2 regions of the Halomonas sp. DP1Y21-3 genome follow, and region 2 is predicted to be linked to the other one. Evidence: predicted binding sites of a transcription regulator. Region 2 holds the regulator's gene; the other holds the start of a gene.
The links. The regulator PhoB, encoded in region 2, activates phosphate uptake and scavenging genes when phosphate is short. The targets are predictions, from matches to a motif close to TGTCATANNNNTGTCANA.
Positions count from the first base shown of each region.

Region 1: KUV74_RS03295 (DUF6482 family protein) is a predicted target of PhoB. The motif match lies at 4,431-4,448, and genes of this name have one in related genera.

Region 1 covers NZ_JAHVJM010000001.1:768,029-775,138, forward strand. The annotation lists gene KUV74_RS03270 (K+/H+ antiporter subunit F) at 1-45, shown strand, start outside; gene KUV74_RS03275 (Na+/H+ antiporter subunit G) at 61-444, shown strand; gene hemH (ferrochelatase) at 672-1,742, opposite strand; gene KUV74_RS03285 (cryptochrome/photolyase family protein) at 1,851-3,431, shown strand; gene KUV74_RS03290 (thiol-disulfide oxidoreductase DCC family protein) at 3,428-3,808, shown strand; gene KUV74_RS03295 (DUF6482 family protein) at 3,950-4,252, opposite strand; gene KUV74_RS03300 (hypothetical protein) at 4,649-4,942, opposite strand; gene dnaB (replicative DNA helicase) at 5,021-6,409, opposite strand; gene rplI (50S ribosomal protein L9) at 6,619-7,065, opposite strand; gene KUV74_RS03315 (hypothetical protein) at 7,082-7,110, opposite strand, start outside.
Region 2 covers NZ_JAHVJM010000003.1:388,872-395,981, reverse strand. The annotation lists gene recG (ATP-dependent DNA helicase RecG) at 1-224, shown strand, start outside; gene KUV74_RS10495 (hypothetical protein) at 292-648, opposite strand; gene KUV74_RS10490 (HU family DNA-binding protein) at 740-1,015, opposite strand; gene KUV74_RS10485 (FAD-dependent oxidoreductase) at 1,358-2,518, opposite strand; gene KUV74_RS10480 (chorismate--pyruvate lyase family protein) at 2,679-3,317, shown strand; gene ubiA (4-hydroxybenzoate octaprenyltransferase) at 3,581-4,474, shown strand; gene phoB (phosphate regulon transcriptional regulator PhoB) at 4,589-5,278, shown strand; gene phoR (phosphate regulon sensor histidine kinase PhoR) at 5,339-6,667, shown strand; gene KUV74_RS10460 (YnfA family protein) at 6,842-7,110, opposite strand, start outside.

The sequences.
Region 1 (7,110 bases), on a different contig from region 2:
ATTGCCGTCTGCAAGTATCTGCTGCGCGGCGATATCATCGAGTAACTTCGGGAGAATTCCATGTTCTACGTCATTCTCGAGGGGCTGATCTCGGTGCTGCTGATCGCCGGCGGGCTGTTTGCCTTCATCGGCTCGCTGGGCATGGCCCACCTGCGGGACTTCTACATGCGCCTGCACGGCCCGACCAAGGCCACCACCCTGGGCATGGGCTGCATCCTGTCCGGCTCCATGGTGTACTTCAGCGCCACCCAGGAAGGCACCCACCTGCAGGAGATGCTGATCACCCTGTTCCTGTTCATCACCGCCCCGGTAAGCGCCCACATGTTGGCCAAGACTGGCCTGCACCAGCGCCTCAAGTATCTGGACAAGACCCGCGGCAAGCCGCTCGAATTCCGTGAGGAAGAGGTTGGGGATAAGCCGGTGCCCCACCCCGACCGAGACTAAGGCTTGTTCGAAAAGTGCCTGCGCTCGGTAATACGGCGTTAAAAATCAGGTCAAAATGCTCATTTACACCTCGTAAACTGCGCTTTCTCACCGATTTTTGCCTTGTCTAACCATCGCTCGCCGGCTTTTCGTACAAAGCCTGGGCATCATGCAAGCCAGACACGAAACGGGCAGCCCATGGGCTGCCCGTTCTGTGTCTGGCTATCGTGGCGCGAAAGGCCGAGCGATCAGATCCAGCCGCCCAGTTCGCGCTTGACGATATCGGCCAGCACCGCGATATGGTCGTCGCGATCGTTGAGACACGGAATGTAGATGAAGTGCTCACCGCCGGCCTCCATGAAGGCGTCGCGGATCTCTTCCTCGATCTCTTCCAGGGTCTCCACGCAGTCGGCGCTGAAGGCGGGGGACAGTACGGCGATACTCTTGTGCCCCTGACGCGCCAGCTCCGCCACCTTGTCGACGGTGGCGGGGCCCACCCATTCTTCAGGCCCGAACTTGGACTGGAAGGCGGTAACCACTTCGTCCTCGGCGTGCCCCAGCCGTTCGCGCAGCAGTCGCGTGGTCTTCCTGCACTGACAGTAGTAGGGGTCGCCTTCCTCCAGAAAGCGCTTGGGTACGCCGTGATAGGACGCCACCACCACCGAGGGCTGGTGCGTCTCGTTCTCCAGGCGTTCGCTGACAGAGGCTGCCAGGGCCTCGATATAGCCCGGCTCGTCGAAGTAGGCCGGCACCGTTCGCACCGATGGCTGCCACTTGCGCTTCATCAGCTGGCGGAAGAACTGATCGCAGGCGGTGGCAGTGGTGGGTGAGCCGTACTGGGGATACAGCGGGAAGAACAGGATACGCCGACATCCCTTCTCCTCCAGCTCCTTGAGCGCCTTGTCGGTGGAAGGATTGCCGTAGCGCATGCCGAAGCTGACCTCGATCGAGTCCCCCAGCTCAGCGCGCAGCCGCGTCGACAGCTTCTCGCTCTGGCTTCTGGTGATGGTCAGCAATGGACTCTCGTCCTTGTCGGTGTTCCAGATGCTGCGATAGGCCGCCCCGGAAGCAAATGGCCGGCGACTCAGGATGATCAACTGCAGCAGTGGCTGCCAGAGCCATCGCGGATAGTCGACCACTCGCTGGTCCGACAGAAATTCGCTGAGATAGCGGCGCATGGACCAGTAGTCGGTATCGTCCGGCGTACCCAGGTTGGCGACCAGCACGCCGATCTTTTCACGTGCGACGGCGGGGTGGTCGACCGGCGCCTGCTCCGGGCGATGGGCCTCCACCACTGAGGGGGGAACGGACTGATCCATGAAGGTGACTTCCTCTTGGTAGCGAATGCACAAAGCCTATCACCGGTGGGTATCAGGCTCGAATGAAGTGTTACTATGAAGAGGATTTGTACAATTTTTGGTGAACCCATGTCCAGATCCTTGATCCTGATCACCGGCGACCAGTTGAGCCTGGACCTCGGACTCTTGCAGACCGCTGGCGACGACGACGTCGTCGCGCTGTGCGAGGTCGCCGAGGAAGGCCGCTACGTGCCGCATCATCCTCAGAAGATCGCCATGATGCTGTCGGCCATGCGCCACTTCGCCGCCACTCTTCGCGACAAGGGCTATCGCGTCCACTACAGCGCCCTCGATGATCCGGACAACGCCCATGGCCTGCTGGCGGAGGCGGAACGCCTCGCGCAAGCCTACGACTGTTCGCGGATTGTCACCACAAGGCCCGGCGAATGGCGCCTCCTGGATGCCATGGAGCGCCGCCAGGGCGGGATACCCTGGCAATGGGTCGAGGACGACCGCTTCTACTGCACGCCTGGTGAATTCGGCGACTGGTTGTCCCATCGCCGGCAGCCTCGCATGGAGGGCTTCTATCGACTGATGCGTCGCCGCACCGGCCTGCTGATGGAGGGCGATGAACCCATGGGCGGCCAGTGGAACTTCGACAAGGACAACCGACGGCCCCTGCCCCAGCACTACACGCTGCCCAAGCCTCCCCGCCACACCGTCGACGACATGACCCGTGAGGTGCTGACACTGGTGGAGGAACACTTCGATGAACACTTCGGTCGTCTGGATGGCTTCCACTGGCCGGTCACCCGACGCCAGGCGCTGGTCGATCTCAGACACTTCATCGATCACCTGCTGCCGAGCTTCGGTGACGTCCAGGACGCCATCAGCGACAGCGATCCCTTTCTCTTCCACTCGCGCCTGTCCGCTCCCATGAACCTTGGCCTGCTCAGCCCGAGAGAGGTCTGCGAGGCCGCCGAAACCGCTTATCTCGAGGGGCATGCACCGATCAATGCGGTGGAAGGTTTTATCCGCCAGATCCTCGGCTGGCGAGAGTACGTCAGGGGCATCTACTGGACCCGTATGCCGGACTACAAGAGCTATAACGCCTTGCAGGCCCGCAGGGGTCTACCCCACTTCTACTGGAGCGGTGACACCGACATGCGCTGTCTATCCCGCGCGATTGGCATGACCCGGGACAACGCCTACGCGCACCATATCCAGCGTCTGATGGTGACCGGCAACTTTGCTCTGCTGTGCGACGTCAGCCCCGAGGCCCTGTGCGACTGGTACCTGGCGGTCTACGCCGACGCCTGCGAATGGGTCGAATTGCCCAATACGCTTGGCATGGTGTTGCACGCCGACGGTGGACTGATGGGCTCGAAGCCCTACTGTGCGTCAGGCAAGTACATCGATCGGATGTCTGACCATTGCCGCCACTGTCGCTATGACGTGAAAAAGACCCTGGGCGAAGACGCCTGTCCCTTCAACAGCCTCTACTGGGACTTTCTCGAACGTCACGCCGACACCCTGGCGAGCAATCCTCGCATGAAGCTGATCTATGGCTCGCTGCGCCGCATGAGCGATGACAAGCGCAGCGCCATGCGCCGCCAGGCCACGTCCTTTCTCGACAACCTGGCATGCGAACCGAGCTACGGTCAGGGTCCCCACCGCGACGGCTATCGACCTCAGGGAGCGAATCCATGAATCGGTTCGAGACACTCGCCACACCGCTTGCGCTGTTTCATGATGGTCAGTGCCCACTATGCCGCAAGGAGATCGCCTGGCTGAGGCGGCATCCGCGCAGCCGGCTGATCCACTTTATCGATATCCGCGACGACGATTTTTGCGCCGAGGCCTGGGGCCAGCGCTTCGATGACATGCTGGGCAAGCTGCACCTGCGCGACGCCACAGGTCGCTGGTTCATCGGCATGGATGCCACTCGCGCATTGTACGCGACGCTGGGTCATCGCCGTTGGGTGCAGCTAAGCAGCGTACCCGGTTTGCGTGGACTGCTGGACATCGGCTATCTGGGCTTCGCCCGACTGCGCCCCTGGCTAACAGGGACTCAAAGGAAGCAATAAGGCAGGTCGACACCGCCAAGGGCCCTGGCAGCTTGCGCCAGGGACTTGTTCGGTGAACGTGGGTACATCAGTGGCAAGGCAGAGACGGCGAGACTGCCGTCGAGAGGGTTCCAGCACCAGGGTGGTGTGGAACGATGTCACTCAAAACACCAGGGGCATACGTGAGGCCAGCGGTTCGGCATAGTGGGCCTCGCGACCGATCACCTCGTCGTGGGCCACGTGCTGGACCAGGTAGGCGCGGTGGATACCGGCACGCTTGAGCTCCAGGTAGACGTCGTCCAGCGAGCGGAACAACACCGGCTTGCCGCGGCGGCAGAGCATCTTGCGGGCACCTTCCACGTCTTCCAGTTCGACCTGGTAAAAACGGCTGCCGGCATGGCCGATCACGCGAATCTCGAAGTTGTCGTGGCGGCCGACAAAGGCCTTGAGATCATTAATTTCCATCGTATCTTTCGCCTCTTTTCATCCTGTCGCGACGGGGGTCCTGTGGCCCCCGCCCTCCTTATGTGACGACACTACGGCGACGAGCGTGCCGATGATATTTCGGCAGACCATGACGCTCGTTTCATTTCCCTGTGCCGCGCATGTGACTCTCTGATCATGGCACAGCCTGGGCCCTTCGGGTGACATTCCCGTGACGGTGTGAAGAATTTCTCTGATCTGGATACATATTGGCCGTTTCGCGCGCACAGCGGGTTAAACGACCTCCATGATCGCGGCGGAGAAAAGGGGGTCTTCAGCGGCAGGCAGCGCCTTTGCGGTAGGAAGAGGAGAGCTTGAAGGAGGGAAAACGAAGGCCCGCGACACGAATGCTCGCGGGCGACGGATCCGGCGGTGAGACTACTGGTAGTCGGAGGGATCGATGGCCTTGCCCAGGGAGTTGCGGTCGACCCAATTGCCGGCCTTGGTCTCCTTGTAGCGAAACACTACCTTGTCGCCGATCTGCACCGGCAGCTCGGAGTCTTCTGTCTGGTAGCTGTAGTCCACGCCGTCCACTACCAGGTGATAGCGATACAGGTCGGGCATGCCGAGCCATTCCTTGAACGGGCCTTCCCGTTCCACCGAGGTCAATTCGCCACGGGCTTCCAGCTTGGGCGCGCGACGGCGATTGCCGCGTCGAAATCCGCCTGCCATGTCAGGTCTCCTTCACTGTGTCTGTCGAAATCGCAAGGGGCGGCATTATACGAGCCCGTCGGTCAGGCTCAAGCACGTTTATTCGCCGAAGGTATCACCGTAGCTGTCCGGCGCCAGATCCTCGAAGCGGGTGTACTTGCCGATGAAGGCCATGTGCACCGTCCCGATGGGGCCATTACGCTGCTTGCCGATGATGAATTCGGCGAGTCCCTTGTTGTCGGGATTATCCGGGTTGTAGACCTCATCACGATAGACGAAACCGATCAGGTCGGCGTCCTGCTCGATGGCCCCGGATTCACGCAGGTCCGACATCACCGGACGCTTGTTGGGGCGCTGCTCCAGCGAGCGGTTGAGCTGCGACAGCGCAATCACAGGGCAGCCGAACTCCTTGGCAAGCCCCTTGAGCGAGCGCGAGATCTCCGAAATCTCGCCGGTACGGTTGTCACCGAACCCCGGCACCTGCATCAACTGCAGGTAGTCGATCATGATCATCGCCAGGTTGCCGTGCTCGCGCACCACGCGACGCACCCGGGAGCGCATCTCGTTGGGCGACAGCGCAGCGGTGTCATCGATGAACAGTTGCTTGTCCTTGAGCAGGTTGACCGCCGAGGTCAACCTCGGCCAGTCCTCGTCCTCGAGCTGACCGGAGCGCACTCGGGTCTGGTCGATACGCCCGAGTGACGACAGCATGCGCAGCATGATCGAGTCCGCCGGCATCTCCATGGAGAACACCATCACCGGCTTGTCGCTGGACACCACCGCGTGCTCCACCAGGTTCATGGCGAAGGTGGTCTTGCCCATGGACGGGCGGCCGGCGACGATCACCAGGTCGGAGGGCTGCAGCCCGGAGGTCATGTCATCGAGATCGCGAAAGCCGGTCGACAGGCCGGTCATCTCGCCTTTCATGTTGAACAGCTCGTCGATGCGATCGACGGCCTTGGTCAGCAGCTCGCTCATGCCGATGGGGCCGCCGGCCTTGGGGCGGTCCTCGCTGATCTGGAACACCAGCCGCTCGGCCTCGTTGACCAGCTCATCGGCAGGACGCCCATTGGGGCTGAAGGCGCCGTCGGCGATCTGGTTGGCCGCCTGGATCAGCTTTCTCAGGGTGGCGCGTTCGCGCACGATGTCGCCATAGGCGCGGATATTGCTGGCCGAGGGAGTGTTGCGGGCCAGCTCCGCCAGGTAGGCGAGCCCACCCACGGTGTCGAGCTGGTCGCGCCCCTCCAGGGCCTCGGACAGGGTCACCACGTCCAGCGGACGGCTCGACTCGGCCAGCGCCACCATGGCGTTGAACACCAGGCGATGCTCGTAGCGATAGAAGTCGTCGGCCACCAGCCGGTCGGCGATATTGTCCCAGGCCTGATTGTCGAGCATCAGGCCACCCAGCACCGACTGCTCGGCCTCCACCGAGTGCGGCGGAACCTTCAGCGCCGCGGCTTCACGATCGATGGTCTGGACGTCACTCATGCGCTTGTCTCTTCGCTGTTGTTCACGGCGCCATGCCACTGGATCCAGGCTGTGTCCGAAAAGTCGACGAGCGCAGCCACTCTCCAGACAAGCCTTAGTCTACCCGAAGCCGGGTCCGTCGCACGATCACCCGTGCAGGCGATCGCGAGCCACAAAAAAGGGCGCGGGATGTGACTCCCGCGCCCTTGCCACTGCCGTGGGAGACGACCTTACTCGGCCACCACCACCACGCGTACGGTGGCGTCGACGTCGGCATGCAGGTGCAGCACGATGTCGTATTCGCCGGTCTGGCGGATCGGGCCTTCCGGCATGCGGACTTCGCTCTTGGCGACGTCGATACCGGCGCTGGAGATCGCCTCGGCCAGGTCACGCGGACCGATGGAACCGAACAGCTTGCCTTCGTCGCCAGACTTGGCGACCAGAGACAGCTCGATGTCGTTGAGCTGCTCGGCGCGAGCTTCGGCTTCGGCCTTGCGCTCGGCGGCCTGAGCTTCGAGCTCGGCACGCTGGGCTTCAAAGGCAGCGATGTTGTCCTTGGTGGCCGGTACGGCGAGACCGTAGGGCACCAGGTAGTTGCGGCCGTAACCAGGCTTGACGGTGACCTTGTCACCGAGACCGCCCAGCTTGCCAATGTTGTCGAGCAGAATGACTTCCATCTCGTAAACCTCTATGTCAGTTGCTGTGACCCAGACGCCCGCGGA
Region 2 (7,110 bases):
GCATCGCCGAGCGGGACCTCGAGATTCGTGGCCCCGGAGAGGTGCTGGGCACCCGCCAGACGGGGCTGGCCCAGATGAAGATCGCCGACCTGGAGCGTGATGCCGACCTGTTGCCGCGCATCACTCCACTGGCCGATGCCCTGCTCGAGCAGGCAGCGGAGGCCAGCAGGCCACTAATCAGGCGCTGGCTGGGCGAGGAAGCCGGCCGCTATGGCCAGGTGTGAACCGGGTGTGGGCCAGGTGTGGGCCAGGTGTGGGCCAGGTGTGGGCCGGGTATGAATCAGGTGTGCCTCACAGGTGCTTGAGCAGACGCTGCAGCCGATCAAGATCCTGGGCGTCGCCCACCAGTCGCAGCTGGCCGGCCATCATGGCATCGAGGAAGGTGCGCTGGGAGGGGCGCCGGAGTACCTTGATCGCGGTCTGACTGTCCTGGAAGCGTAGTTCCAGATCGAGATCCACCGGCAGTCCGCGCTGACTCTCGATCCCCGTGGGACGCATGCGATAGTGGCGCGCGATGGACAGATCTTCGGTGGCGATGCCCCAGTCGAGCCCACCCCGGTCTTGCAGACGTTCGCGGAATCGCGCCTTGCGCTTGAAGGCCCGCTTGAGCATGACGCCCAGCAGCCACAGCATCAGTCTCAGGGTCATGTTGCCTCACCGGTCGACGGGTAGGCGCGGCCCGCTACCGGGCCGCGATATCGATCCACCGCCTGGAGGACAGGCGGTGGTAGTCGTCACCTCAGCGGGCGACTGCGTCCTTGAGCCCCTTGCCGGGCTTGAAGGCGACTGTCTTGCTGGCGGGAATCTTCAGCGGCTGGCCCGTCTGAGGGTTCTTGCCGGTGCGGGCGGCACGCTCGCGCACGGTGAAGGTGCCGAAGCCGATCAACGACACGTCCTGGCCGGAAGACACGCTACCGGTGATTTCGTCGAGGATGACGTTCAACACCTGGCTGGCCTTGTCCTTGGATAGATCGGCACGCTCGGCAATCGCCGCGGCGAGTTCTGGCTTGCGCATACAGCCCTCCTGGTTTGGCTTGATACTCCGGTGCCGTGACACCGGCATCATTGTTATGGAAACACTGTCCGAGTGTCCACACGGGCAGTCCCCGGCCCTGCGCCGTGACAACAGGATCGTTGACCACGACGATGAACATCACGGTGCGCTCAGCGCTTCCTGACTGTCTTTCGACTAGCGAGAGCCACCGCCGACGGGACCTTGCCTCTTCCATCGGTACGAAACCGGCGATACGACACCGGCCAGCCACACGTCGTGGCGGTCGTCCCCGATAGAATTGCCCTGCCTCGGTGGCACCTTCAACGACGGCTGTATCGCGTACAACCCGCGCCGTTGACGAACCTAGCCTAGCAACGGCGGTGCCGCCCGCGCCAGTTCGACTTTCCGACGAACGCATTTTCCCGTCAACGCAAAGCCCTGCAGACGCCCTTCGTCATCCTCGGCCAGGGCGCTGATATCCTCGCCGTCGGCCTCGATTCGCCAATGCACCTTGTCGGTCATCGGCGGCAGCGCCACCACCGGCAGCAGCGGCGTCTTGACCAGCACCGGCCAGGGCCCGTAGCGCACCTGGGTGGGACGACCGCACAGGGTCGCGGCCAGCGCCTTGGCCGAAGCCTGCAGCGGCTGCACGTACATCGCATTGACACCATCCACCGAGGCCACATCACCCAGCGCATGAACACGAGGATCGGAGCTTTTAAGATAGCGATCGACGACGATAGCATCACCATCTGTCGCGATACCGGCCTCTCGCGCCAGCCGAGAGCGCGGCTTCAGACCGGTGGCCACCAGCACCATATCCGCCTCCAGCTCATGGCCGTCGTCGAGGTGCACACCGATGTCACCGCCGGCACCTTCGAGCCTGCTCACCAGACGGCCATGGATGACGTCGATGCCGGCCTCGATGAAGGCCTGGCTCAGAGTCTGACCCAGTCGCCGGGGCAGCAATCTGGGCAACAACGAGGGTTCAGGGCCGACCAGGCAGACGCGATGACCACCGGCGTGCAGATCGTTGGCAAATTCACAGCCGACCAGTCCGAGGCCGACGATGGCCACCCGAGCCGGGCGCCCCAGCGCCTCGAGGCCTGCCGAAAAACGCCGATAGTCGTCGAGATCATTGATCGAGAACACCCGTCCGGCCAGGGCATCGGGAATCTCGAAGGGCGCCACGGGGCTGGCACCGGTGGCAATCACCAGATCCGACCAGGGCAGGCGTTCCTGGCCCAGGCACAGGGTGCGCGACGCCAGATCGATGGCATCGACCCTGGTGTGGGGACGTACCACCGCGCCCAGTTGATCGGCCAGTTCCAGCGCCGAGCGCGCGGCCAGCCGGTCCGCCGCCAGGCCCTTGGCGAAGCCGGTGGACAGCAGCGGTTTGGAATAGTCATCGCCTGAGTCGGCGCTGATCAGGGTGATCGGTCGGTGGGCGTCCAGCGCCCGCACCTGGCGTGCCAGGCCTATGCCCGCCATGCCGGTACCGATGATGGTCAAGGGTCCTTGCATCGCTTCCTTCGACTCTGCCGACGACCGCCGGGCGGTCGCTGTTGAAGCTGGGCCGGCCCGCACGGGGCCACACCAGCGGGTGAGTGCTGGGCCACATGGTACACTATGCGCCGACCGACCGGAGCACCGCCTCCGGTGACGACAGCCCTGCCGAGGCCGCATGACACAGCTTCCTTCCACATTCCGCTCCCTGGGGGAGCGCTCGGGGTCCGGACCGGGTAATCCCGCGCCAGCCACAGCCTCTTCGCCGAATGCCGACGCGGCCGATATCGTCGACCCCGGCTGGGTGTCGCTGGCCTCCGGTGGCATCGCGGTGCCCGCTGACTGGCACGCCTGGCTGGCCTCGCGGGACTCCCTGACAGAACGCCTAATCGAGGCGGCAGGCGCCGGGCACTTTCGCGTACGCCTGCTGGCGGAGGCCAAGGGCCTGCCGTGGCCGGACGAGGCCCACGTGCTGGGTCTGGCCAGCGACGAGCAGGCCTGGCTGCGCGAGGTCGCCCTGTGCGTGGACGAGGAGCCCTGGGTGGTGGCGCGCAGCGTGGCACCGATCGTCGAGCGTCACGACGCTCCCTTCGAAGGCCTCGGCGAGACCTCTCTCGGCAGCTGGCTGTTTCGCCAGCCCGATCTCGAGCGCAGCGCCATTCAGATCGGCCGTAACTCGAGGCCGATCCACGGCTATACCGGGCTGTGGCAACGCCGCTCGGTATTTCGTCACAGCGGCTGGGTGCTGCTGGTGCAGGAGAGCTTTATGCCGGCCATGGGCCGGGCGTTGTCGCTAGCCGCCTCGGCCACCGGCTGACTCCCTGTTGTCGCCCTCTTCGGACACCGAGGCGCCAACCATGGCGTGGGCTGACGGTAGCCCGCCGAAGCCCTGTACGGATGATGATGGCCTACTGGTCTTGTCGTGCCGGTCGAGCCTGGCTGGGCTCGCCTTGCTGGTCATGGCCGTCGGCTCGCGCTAGGCTGCGCCAAGGCTTCTCGGCGATGTTTCTCCGAGAAGCGACTTTTGCCCGGCTTACGCCTCATTTTCGCCTGACCTGCGCCAGAGCATGAGAGAGACCGATGGATCGTTCGCTGCTGCGTCCCCCTGGATACCTGAACCGAATTCCCGACTTTCTGGCGCTGATGCGTCTGGACCGCCCCATCGGTACCTGGCTGTTGATGTGGCCGACCCTGTGGGCGCTGTGGGTGGCCTCCGAGGGCATTCCGGGCCGTGACACCCTGCTGATCTTCGTCGCCGGCGTCTACCTGATGCGAGCGGCGGGCTGCGTGGTCAACGACTACGCCGATCGCCACTTCGATGGCCACGTCAAACGCACCAAGAACCGACCGCTGGCTACCGGCCGCATCAGTGAGCGGGAGGCCAAGGTGCTGTTCGTGTGTCTGCTGGGATCGGCCTTCGCGCTGGTCTGGCTGACCAACGGCTTTACCGTGTGGCTGTCGTTGATCGGAGCGGTGCTGGCCGCCAGCTATCCCTTCATGAAGCGCTACACCCACTTCCCCCAGGTGGTGCTGGGCGCGGCCTTCTCCTGGGCCATTCCGATGGCCTTCGGCGCGGTGCTCGGCGAAGTCCCGATGGTCGCCTGGCTGCTGTTTACCGCCAACGTGCTGTGGACGGTGGCCTACGACACCGAATACGCCATGGTCGACCGCGACGACGACCTCAAGATCGGCATCAAGTCCACCGCGGTGCTGTTCGGCCGCTGGGACACCCGCATCATTGCGCTGTTGCAGCTGGCCACCCTGGGGCTGCTGGCCTGGGCCGGCAGCCTGCTGGCGCTGGGCGGCTTCTTCTGGCTCGGCTGGCTGGCCATGGGCGCGACCTTTGTCCACCAGCAGCGGCTGATCAAGAGCCGTGACCGCGACCGTTGCTTCCAAGCCTTTCTCAACAACCACTGGTCGGGCCTATTGCTGTTCGCCGGACTCGGACTGAGCCTCTATCCCTCCCTCGGGTGAGGGAAATGCCCGTCTCGGTCGCACGACAATGGATACAATGTCATCTAATTGTCACATTGACGTGGTGTCATTTGTCACCGTCGAGTGTAAGACCCTGACCAAGAGGCTCCCGGGATGACCGCCAAGACCGTACTGATCGTCGATGACGAAGCTCCGATCCGTGAAATGATCGCGGTGGCGCTGGAAATGGCCGACTACCGGGTGCTCGAGGCGGACAATGCTCAGGCCGCCCACGCCATCATCGTCGATGACCAGCCAGACCTGCTGTTGCTGGACTGGATGATGCCGGGTACCAGCGGCATCGAACTGGCCCGCCGGCTCAAGCGCGAGGAAACCACCGCAGAGCTGCCGATCATCCTGCTCACCGCCAAGGGTGAGGAGGACAACAAAATCCAGGGCCTCGAAGCCGGCGCCGACGACTACATCACCAAGCCATTCTCGCCGCGAGAACTGGTAGCCCGACTCAAGGCAGTGCTGCGACGCGCCACTCCGCGGGGCGTCGAGGACCCGGTGGAGGTGGAAGGCCTCAAGCTCGACCCGGTCAGCCATCGCGTCAGCGTCGACGGCAAGTCGCTGGACATGGGCCCCACCGAATATCGCCTGCTGCAGTTCTTCATGACCCACCAGGAGCGCGCCTACACCCGTGGCCAGTTGCTCGATCAGGTCTGGGGTGGCAACGTCTACGTCGAAGAACGTACCGTCGACGTGCATATCCGCCGCCTGCGCAAGGCCCTGGGGGAACCCCATCAGCAACTGATCCAGACCGTACGCGGTACCGGTTATCGCTTTTCGGCCAAGGTCTGAGCGAGCCATCGACGCAACGCAGCACCAGGAGGGATGAGGTGAACGGAGCCGAGAACTGACGTGGGTCGTCTGTGGAGACGAGAAGTCTGGCGCCTGGCCGTGCTGGTGGGTCTCGGCGCCTTGCTGGGCTGGCCCTTCTCGCTGTCCAGCGTAGGCATCGGCCTGGGCCTGGCGCTTGGGCTCAGCTATCACCTGCGCAACCTGCACGCGATGCACGACTGGCTAACCCACCGTCCCCAGCAGGAACCTCCCACCGCCAGTGGCCTGTGGGGCGAGCTGTTCGATCGCCTCTATCGCTACCAGAAAGGCCAGCGGATCACCCAGCGCCGCCTGCGCTCGACCCTCCAGCGTATCCAGGAGTCGTCCGAGGCGATGCGCGACAGCGTGGTGATGCTCGATCGCCACGGCGACCTGGAGTGGTGGAACAGCTCTGCCGAGCGCATGCTCGGCCTGAAGCCGGCGCTGGACCGCGGCCAGCACATCACCAACCTGCTGCGCGACCCGCGCTTCGTCGGCTACTTCAATGCCCGTGACTACCGCGAACCGCTGAGCCTGCCCTCCCCCATCGACGAGAACATGATCCTGCAGTTCCAGATCACCCTGTACGGTGACGATGAACGCCTGGTCATGGCCCGCGATATCACCCGTCTGCATCGCCTGGAACAGATGCGCCGCGACTTCGTCGCCAACGTCTCCCACGAGCTGCGCACGCCGTTGACCGTGCTCACCGGCTACCTGGAGACCTACAGCGACATGGCCGACATGCTGCCGGAGCGCCTGGGCAAGGGGGTCGCCCAGATGCAGAGCCAGACGCGCCGCATGCAGAATCTGGTCAACGACCTGCTGCTGCTGTCACGACTCGAGAACGACCAGGGCGGCAGCGACCACGTTCGCCTCGACCCCACCACCCTGCTGCAGGCGGTCAAGCGCGACGCCGAGGCATTGTCAGGCGGGCGCCAGCAGATCGAGGTCGTCGTCGAAGAATCGCGCAGTCTCACCGGCAGCGAGAAGGAGATGCACAGCGCGGTCTCCAACCTGGCCTTCAATGCGGTGCGCTACGCCGGTGACGGCGCCCATATCACGCTACGCTGGCGTGCCTACGGCGAAGGCGCCTGCCTCGAGGTGGAAGACGACGGCGAAGGCATCGATCCGAGGCACCTGCCACGCCTTACCGAACGCTTCTACCGGGTCGACAAGGGCCGCAGCACCGCCACCGGTGGTACCGGCCTGGGGCTTGCCATCGTCAAGCACGTGCTGCTGCGCCACGAGGCACGCCTGGATATCGACTCCCGACTCGGCGAGGGCGCAACCTTCCGCTGCATCTTTCCCTCGAGCCGGCTGGCAGCGGCCGACCCGGTGGCGCTCGGCCGCGCCGGCGCTGTGCACTAGGGCTTGTCTGAAAAGTGCCTGCGCTCGGTAATACGGCGTTAAAAATCGGATCAAAATGCTCATTTACACCCCGTAAACTGCGCTGTCTCACCGATTTTTGCCTTGTCTAACCTTCGCTCGTCGACTTTTCGGACAGCGCCTAGGCCCCGCCAGGACGAACAGGGCGTGCTCCCATCAGCTCCTGGGCCCCAGCAGGATGACCGCGGCACCCACCAGACACAGCGCGCCCCCGATCAGGTCCCAGCGATCCGGCAGGCGCTGCTCGACCCACCACAGCCAGCCCAGCGACGCCACGATGTAGACGCCCCCGTAAGCGGCAAAGGCACGCCCTGCGTAGTCGGCATCGATCTGACTGAGCAGCCAGGCGAAGGCCACCAGACTCGCCACCGCGGGCAGCAACCACCATGCCGAGGCGTCATCTCGCCACCAGCGCCACACCGCAA